Regions from separate parts of the Ochrobactrum sp. P6BSIII genome, predicted to be linked through region 1. Evidence: riboswitches for the same ligand, from Rfam matches in the RefSeq annotation. Region 1 holds a riboswitch; the other holds the start of a gene.
The links. A riboswitch is a leader RNA that binds a small molecule or an ion and turns the genes downstream of it on or off. The one in region 1 is predicted to bind cobalamin.
Positions count from the first base shown of each region.

Region 2: another riboswitch for cobalamin. It lies ahead of FHW00_RS06050 (CbtB domain-containing protein); the one in region 1 lies ahead of nrdH (glutaredoxin-like protein NrdH).

Region 1 is NZ_JACGXB010000005.1:170,797-175,008, reverse strand. It holds gene FHW00_RS08990 (ABC transporter ATP-binding protein) at 1-687, shown strand, start outside; gene FHW00_RS08985 (SDR family oxidoreductase) at 808-1,638, shown strand; cobalamin riboswitch at 1,735-1,949, shown strand; gene nrdH (glutaredoxin-like protein NrdH) at 2,266-2,487, shown strand; gene nrdI (class Ib ribonucleoside-diphosphate reductase assembly flavoprotein NrdI) at 2,513-2,935, shown strand; gene nrdE (class 1b ribonucleoside-diphosphate reductase subunit alpha) at 2,911-4,212, shown strand, end outside.
Region 2 is NZ_JACGXB010000003.1:372,490-376,701, forward strand. It holds gene FHW00_RS06045 (cobyric acid synthase) at 1-1,354, shown strand, start outside; cobalamin riboswitch at 1,430-1,662, shown strand; gene FHW00_RS06050 (CbtB domain-containing protein) at 1,714-1,902, shown strand; gene FHW00_RS06055 (CbtA family protein) at 2,046-2,804, shown strand; gene cobU (bifunctional adenosylcobinamide kinase/adenosylcobinamide-phosphate guanylyltransferase) at 2,809-3,330, shown strand; gene cobW (cobalamin biosynthesis protein CobW) at 3,335-4,212, shown strand, end outside.

The DNA.
Region 1 (4,212 bases):
TCGGAAAAGCCGTTGCTTGCCCATTTGACCCTGTCGATCCGCGCTGGTGAAACGGTCGCCTTCGTCGGCTCGTCTGGCGCTGGCAAGACCACGATCTGCTCTCTGTTGCCGCGCTTTTATGAAGTGACCGAAGGTGCGATCAGCATCGACGGCATTGATATTCGCGACATGACGCTCAAGTCGCTGCGGTCCAATATCGGTATTGTCAGTCAGGATGTCTTCCTGTTTGCCGGAACGATCCGCGACAACATCGCTTATGGCAGGCTGGAGGCCTCGGAGGAGGAAATCCTCGAAGCGGCGCGGCGCGCCCGTCTCGACGATGTGATTGCCGCCTTGCCTGCCGGTTTGGATACGGTTGTGGGTGAACGCGGCGTCAAGCTTTCGGGCGGCCAGAAACAGCGTCTGGCGATTGCGCGTATTTTCCTGAAAAACCCGCCGATCCTGATCCTCGATGAGGCGACATCGGCGCTGGATACCGAAACCGAACGTGCAATCCAGCAATCGCTTGCCGATCTTTCGCAGGGGCGCACCACGCTGGTCATCGCGCACCGGCTTGCAACCATTGTCAATGCAGACCGGATTGTGGTGGTGGAAGACGGCCGGATTATCGAACAGGGTGTTCATGACGAGCTGGTGGCTCGTTCCGGCGGTCGCTATCAGCAATTGCACGCGGCGCAAGTGAACTGAAAGTTAGACGGCAAATAATCTGACGACAGTTCGTGAAAACCGCGACTTTAGCAAAATAGCTTGTTCCAGCTGGCGGTTTTCGACGGCATAATCGTTCATCTTATCGGCAGGGAGACCGACATGGATGTTACGATTATAACGGGCGCGTCCGACGGGATCGGAGCGGAAACCGCACGCCAGATTGCGCATCGCGATCGCGCAGGGGCTGCCCTTGTTCTGGCTGCGCGTAATGTCGAAAAGCTTGAAAAACTAGCAACAGAATTGCGGCTTGAGGGCAGCACCGTGCTGGTTGTGCCGACCGATGTTACAGATCGCAATGCCTGCATTGCCTTGATTGAAAAAGCGGCGTCGACTTTTGGCCGGATCGACACGCTGATCGTCAATGCGGGCATGTCGGCCCACGCCAATTTCGCGGAAATCAAACCGGAAGATTTGCACTGGATGCACGATCTGATGGAGCTGAACTATTTTGGCAGCATCTGGCCGATCCATGCCGCACTTCCTCACCTCGCCGAGACCAAAGGACGGATTGCGGTGGTTTCATCGGTTGCGGGGCTGATCGGCGTGCCGGGGCGCTCGGCCTATAGCGGGACAAAATTCGCGCTTTCCGGATTTTGCGAAGCGCTTCGCTCGGAACTGGAGCCGAGTGGTATTTCCGTAACGATTGTTTATCCGGGCGTTGTGAAGACGGATATTCGCAAGGTCGGCTATGGCGCCAGTGGTGAAGCGCTGGGAACCAGCGGCGTGCGTGAAGACGATATGATGTCTGTGGAAGAAGCGGTGCGTCTCATGCTCGATGGTTTGCAGAGGCGCAAACGCGAGGTACTGATGACGCGGCAAATGCGATTGGGGCGCTGGCTCAAGCTGATCGCACCGCGAATCGTGGATCGTATGGCGCTCAAGGCCCTGAAACCTGAATTTCGCCCGAAGCCGATCAAGCCGGCGCGCTGAAGTCCGGTTATCCACGTTCTTCACAACCATTACAAAATGGATTGCCGATTTTTCGCTTTTCACCAACTATCCGTTGACGGTCTTTTAACTTCGTCTACTATATATAGTGTTCTAGGTTCTTTCGATTCGATGAGTCGAAAGCTAAGAGGGAATTCGGTGAGTCGCTGCCATGAGGGTTGAGACGAAGCCGAAGCTGCCCCCGCAACTGTAAGCGGTGAGTTCTTGTTGATCATGTCACTGGCGTAAGCTGGGAAGACCGACAAGAGCGCTGACCCGTGAGCCAGGAGACCTGCCTTGAGCAATGAACGTCCACGGGCGGGGTGTCCGGTTGGTGTGCAATCAGTAAGGCGAGATGTGCTTCTTGCCGATTGCTGCCCCGAATGCCCGCTCACAAGCTTCGGGGTGAAGTCCATGTCTGACACATTGTCCAGTTTGTATTGTTCCTTCGGTTCAGGTCCACCTTTCCAGAGGTGATTTTGCGCGGTCCAGTGGTGCTCATGCATCGCTGACTGTTCCCCGATTTTGTCTGCCTTCACGCGCATGTGCCATGCGCGAACGATCTCTCATGCGCATCTGTCCCGATGGCTTGTGCCTTTGACAGCTCGCGTCCAATCCAGTGAGGAAGAAATGAACGTCACCGTCTATAGCAAACCCGCTTGCGTCCAGTGCACCGCAACCACCCGTGCCCTCGACCGTCAGGGGATCGATTATCAGGTCATCGACATTTCCGCAGATATGGCCGCTTACGATCTCGTCACGGGGCTGGGCTATCGTCAGGTGCCAGTCGTCGTGGCCGGTGAAACCCACTGGGCCGGTTTTCGTCCGGACATGATCAACGGTCTTTCGTGATCGTGGCACTGTCATGAGCTCGGCCATGGGTCTCCTTGTCTATTTCTCAAGTCGCTCCGAAAACACGCATCGTTTCGTCGAGCGGCTTGGAATGCGCGCAAGGCGCATACCCATCCTGCAAAGGGATGAGGACGACTCGAGGCCGTTGCAGATAGACGAGCCATTCGTGCTCATGACGCCAAGCTATGGCGGCGGCGGAACAAAAGGGGCAGTGCCCAAGCCCGTCATCCGCTTTCTCAACAATGCGGGCAATCGCTCGCTGATCCGCGGCGTGATTGCCGCGGGCAACAGCAATTTCGGTGAAGCTTTTGGCATAGCCGGCAAAATAATCTCTGCCAAATGTCAGGTTCCCTATCTCTATCGCTTCGAGCTTTTGGGAACCGATGAAGACATTGGCAATGTCAGGAACGGGATGGAACGATTTTGGACACGGCAGACACAACCCTGATCCGCGAGCGCGAGGCAGAGCCGGTCGCGCAGGACGCGCCGCAAGCAGCGGCATCGAACAGCCCCAAGCCTGTCAAATCTACGGATGGGCTGGACTATCATGCGTTGAACGCGATGCTCAACCTCTATGACGATGAAGGCAAGATCCAGCTTGATCGTGACAAGCAGGCTGCGCAGCAATATTTCCTTCAGCACGTCAACCAGAACACGGTCTTTTTCCATAATCTGCGGGAGAAACTCGATTATCTGGTGACGGAGAACTATTACGAACAGGCGGTGCTGGATCAGTACTCCTTCAATTTCGTGCGCGACCTTTTCGATGAGGCCTATGCCAAGAAATTCCGGTTCCCGACATTTCTCGGGGCCTTCAAATATTACACCAGCTACACGCTGAAAACCTTCGACGGAAAGCGCTATCTGGAGCGCTATGAGGACCGTGTCTGCATGGTGGCGCTGGCATTGGCGCGTGGCAGTGAGCAACTGGCCCGCGATCTTGTCGATGAGATTATTTCCGGTCGCTATCAGCCTGCAACGCCGACATTCCTAAATGCGGGCAAGAAGCAGCGCGGCGAGCTTGTGTCCTGCTTCCTGCTGCGTGTGGAAGACAATATGGAGTCCATCGGACGCTCCATCAATTCCGCATTGCAGCTTTCCAAGCGCGGCGGCGGCGTGGCCTTGAGCCTGACGAATATTCGCGAATCCGGCGCGCCGATCAAGCAGATCCAGAACCAGTCATCGGGCATCATTCCGGTGATGAAGCTTCTGGAAGACTCATTCTCCTACGCCAATCAGCTTGGTGCGCGACAGGGAGCCGGTGCGGTTTATCTCCATGCGCATCATCCCGATATCATGCGCTTCCTTGACACCAAGCGCGAGAATGCGGACGAGAAAATCCGCATCAAAACCTTGTCGCTGGGTGTGGTGATCCCGGATATCACTTTCGAGCTCGCCCGCAACAACGAGGATATGTATCTCTTCTCGCCTTATGACGTGGAGCGGGTCTATGGTCAGCCGCTGACCGAGATTTCCGTCACGGAAAAATACCGCGAAATGGTCGATGATGCGCGCATCCGCAAGCGGAAGATCAATGCGCGTGAGTTCTTCCAGGTTCTGGCGGAAATCCAGTTTGAATCCGGCTATCCCTACATCATGTTCGAGGACACGGTGAACCGCGCCAACCCGATCGACGGGCGCATCACCATGAGCAATCTGTGCTCGGAAATCCTGCAGGTCAGCGAAGCCAGCATTTTTGATGAAGACCTTTCCTATGCCCATCTC
Region 2 (4,212 bases), on a different contig from region 1:
GGTCCGTCCGTTCAAGCCTCAGAACATGTCGAACAATGCTGCGGTCAGTGATGACGGTGGGGAAATCGGTCGCGCCCAGTGGCTACAGGCGCTGGCGTCCGGCATTCCATCATCGGTGCATATGAACCCTGTTCTGCTGAAGCCCCAGACGGATATGGGCAGCCAGATCGTAGTGCAGGGCCAGGTGCGCGGCGAAGCGCGCGGACGCTATTATCAGGAACTAAAGCCGCACCTGATGGCGTCGGTGATGGAATCCTTTGCCATCGTCAGCGAAGGTGCAGACCTTGTGCTGATAGAAGGGGCCGGTTCGCCAGCGGAAATCAATCTTCGGGCCGGAGATATCGCCAATATGGGCTTCGCAACACGGGCAAATGTGCCGGTGGTGCTGGTCGGTGATATTGATCGGGGCGGGGTGATTGCCTCGCTGGTAGGGACGCACACAATCCTGCCGGAAGAAGATCGCGCCATGGTGCGCGGTTTCATCATCAACAAGTTTCGCGGTGACATTTCTCTGTTCGACGACGGGCTGGAAGCGATAGGGCGCTTCACCGGTTGGCCTTCTTTCGGTGTTGTTCCGTGGCTCAAGGCTGTTTCCAGATTGCCGGCCGAAGATTCGGTGGTTCTGGAGCGTGCCGTGCGCAGCGCCGACAAGGCGCTGAAAGTTGCGGTTCCGATGTTGCCGCGCATCGCCAATTTCGACGATCTGGACCCGCTGAAAGTCGAACCTGCTGTAGAGGTGGTCATGGTGCCGCCCGGTACGCCGCTTCCGCCCGATGCCGGGCTGGTCGTGTTGCCCGGAACGAAGTCCACCATTGCCGATCTGCTGGCGTTTCGCGAAAACGGATGGGATCGCGATCTGGCAGCGCACGTAAAGCGCGGCGGACATGTACTCGGTATCTGCGGTGGTTTTCAAATGCTGGGGCGCAGCATCCGCGATCCGCACGGGATCGAAGGACAGGTGCGCGAAGCGGAAGGGCTGGGGCTGCTGGATATCGAAACCATCATGGAGCCGGAAAAAGTCGTCCGCAATGTCGAGGCGAGTTCATTGCTCTATGATGCGCCACTCGAAGGATATGAAATTCATATCGGCCGCACGACAGGTGCGGATATGTTCAGGCCTTTTGCACGCATCGGGGATCATGATGACGGCGCGGTCTCTCCGAATGGTCGGATTATGGGGACTTATCTGCACGGCGTTTTCGGCGCGGATCGTTTCCGGCAGCAATTTCTCGCCACGCTGGGGGTCGAAGGCGGCGCGGGCAATTATCGTTTGACCGTCGAGACGGCGCTCGACGAATTGGCCGAGGGGCTGGAAGCCTGTCTCGATATCGACGCGTTGTTTTCTTTGATATGACACGGCATGCGCGCCCATCTTTTGGCCCACAACTATGCCCACAGGCCCGATTGACGGTGCTGTGGCAAAGGCCTAATGTCCGACCATGTGACAGGTTTTCGCCGGACGAATCCGGTGGGACCAAGAGGGAATGCGAAGGACGGACCCAATTCGGGCGTCTTTATCGCAGCCGACCCCGCGACTGTAGAGCGGAGAGGAATGAAGCCAGGCCGGGTAACCGGCAGCCACTGGAACTTAAAGTTCCGGGAAGGCGGTGACATTTCCGACGACCCGTGAGCCAGGAGACCTGCCTGTTGCAGAAGGGTATTATACCCGCGCCCCATGGGAGGTTTTTCCCTGCTGCCTGCACGGAGGTTGTCATGGCCGCACGTATAAATAATTCTGTTTCCACCACTGTATCTCTGCCTTTGGCTGCACGCCTTGGTACGGCTGTGGTTTCCCTGCTCCTCGGCGCCTTTCTCGTTTACGGCGTTGGCCTTGCGCATTCGGATACGCTGCACGATTCAGCGCACGATACCCGCCATTCTTACGGCTTTCCCTGCCATTGATGCATTAGCATCGACATTGCGAGCCGCGTTTACGCGCCGGTTTGCGTGGGGAATGAACGTAGACGTGTTTTTCAAGGAAGCTGACACTGCTTTGCGTCCGATGGCTGTGGCTATCGGCGATTTTTTGCAGTTGGGGGACTAAAATGTTGATCCGTTATCTTTTGGCTACGCTTGCTGCGGGCCTTCTGGCAGGGCTTCTCGTGACGCCTGCCATGTATCTCAAGACCGTTCCGCTCATCCTGCAGGCGGAAGTTTATGAAGAGGCTGGCGGCGGCCATAGCCACGATCTGGGTCATGGACCGGCGGAAGCTGCGCCGCATGCACAGGCCACTGCCGAAGCCCCCGCCCATGATCATGCGGCAGCCGCCGCACCAGCCGAAGAAGAAGCCGGGGCAGAACTGCCGTTTGGCCGTCTTGGCAATACGATCCTGGCCAACCTCGTTGCCGGTTCTGGTTTTGCCCTGCTGCTCGGTGGTATTGCGCTGCTGCTCGGTCGTCCAATCACGGTGCAGAACGGCCTTTACTGGGGCATGGCCGGTTTCTTTGCGGTGGCGTTCATGCCAGCGCTCGGCCTGTCGCCGGAACTGCCGGCCATGCCTGCGGCTGATCTTGCCCAGCGCCAGCTCTGGTGGATATCGACGGTCGTACTCAGCGGCGTGGGTCTCTATCTGATCGTGCTGCGCGGCGAAATCTGGGCAAAATTGCTCGGCCTCGTCGCCATTATTGCCCCGCATGTCTATGGCGCGCCGCATCCAGAGGATATTGCATCGCCAATTCCGTCGCTGCTCGCATCGCAATATGCGGTCGCTTCGCTGGCGACGAACCTGTTCATGTGGGCGGTGATCGGTCTGGCGCTTGGCTGGTTCATCCAGCATTACGCCGCATCGGAACTGGAAGGCTGATAGCGTGGCTCTGCCCGGAAAAATAACCTTTGTTCTTGGCGGAGCCCGTTCGGGTAAGTCGTCCTATGCCGAAAAGCTGGTTGAAGCCTCCGGGCTTCAGCCGGTTTATCTGGCGACGGGGCGCGCCTTCGACGGAGAAATGGAAAGCCGTATTGCGGTGCATCGCGACCGGCGCGGTACGCAATGGCAGACCGTAGAAGAGCCGCTCGATTTGAAGAGCGCACTTCTGCAACAGGCACAATCATCGAAATTCGTGCTGGTTGACTGCCTGACCCTTTGGGTCACCAATCTCATGATGGCCGAGCGCGATATCGCCGCGGAATCGCGCGATCTGGTCGCCGCGCTTCCGGCCCTCCGCGGGCCGGTGGTTTTTGTGTCCAACGAAGTGGGGCTCGGCATCGTGCCGGAAAACCGCATGGCGCGGGAATTTCGTGATCATGCAGGTTTTCTGCATCAAGCCATCGCTGCGGCGGCAGACGAAGTTTATTTCATGGCGGCAGGTTTGCCGCTCAAGATGAAGGGATAATTTTATGCAGGGTCAAAAGATACCGGCTACCGTGATCACCGGCTTTCTCGGATCGGGCAAGACCACGATGATCCGTAATCTGCTCGAAAATGCCAATGGCAAGCGCATTGCGCTGATCATCAATGAATTTGGTGATCTTGGTGTCGATGGCGGCATTCTGAAAGGTTGCGGCATCGAGACTTGCCGCGAGGAAGACGTGATCGAACTCAACAATGGCTGCATTTGCTGCACCGTTGCCGATGATTTCATCCCGACCATGACTAAGCTGCTCGACCGCGCGGACCGTCCGGATCACATCGTCATCGAGACGTCCGGCCTTGCATTGCCGCAGCCGCTGGTCGCCGCCTTCAACTGGCCGGAGATCAAGACGCAGGTCACGGTCGATGGCGTGGTGACGGTTATCGATGCCGCCGCTGTAGCCGAAGGCCGTTTTGCAGACGATCATGACAAGGTGGATGCGCAGCGCGCTGCCGATGAATCGCTTGATCATGAAAGCCCGCTTGAAGAACTGTTTGAAGACCAGATTCATGCAGCCGACCTGATCGTGCTCAACAAGGCCGACCTGATTGACGCGTCGAGCCTCGACAGTGTGAAGGCTGACGTTGCCGAGCGTTCCTCGCGCCGCGTCAACATGGTGCCTGCAAGTTTCGGCAAGCTTGGCGCAGATGTGCTGCTCGGCCTCGGCGTCGGTACGGAAGACGATATCGCCAACCGCAAGTCGCATCATGAAATCCATCATGCCGATGGCCACGAGCATGATCACGATGAATTCGAGAGCTTTGTGGTCGAAGCCGGTTCTGTTTCGGACCCGAAGGTCTTTGCCGAAAAGCTGAAGACCATCATCTCGGACCATGATGTTCTGCGGCTCAAGGGCTTTGTCGA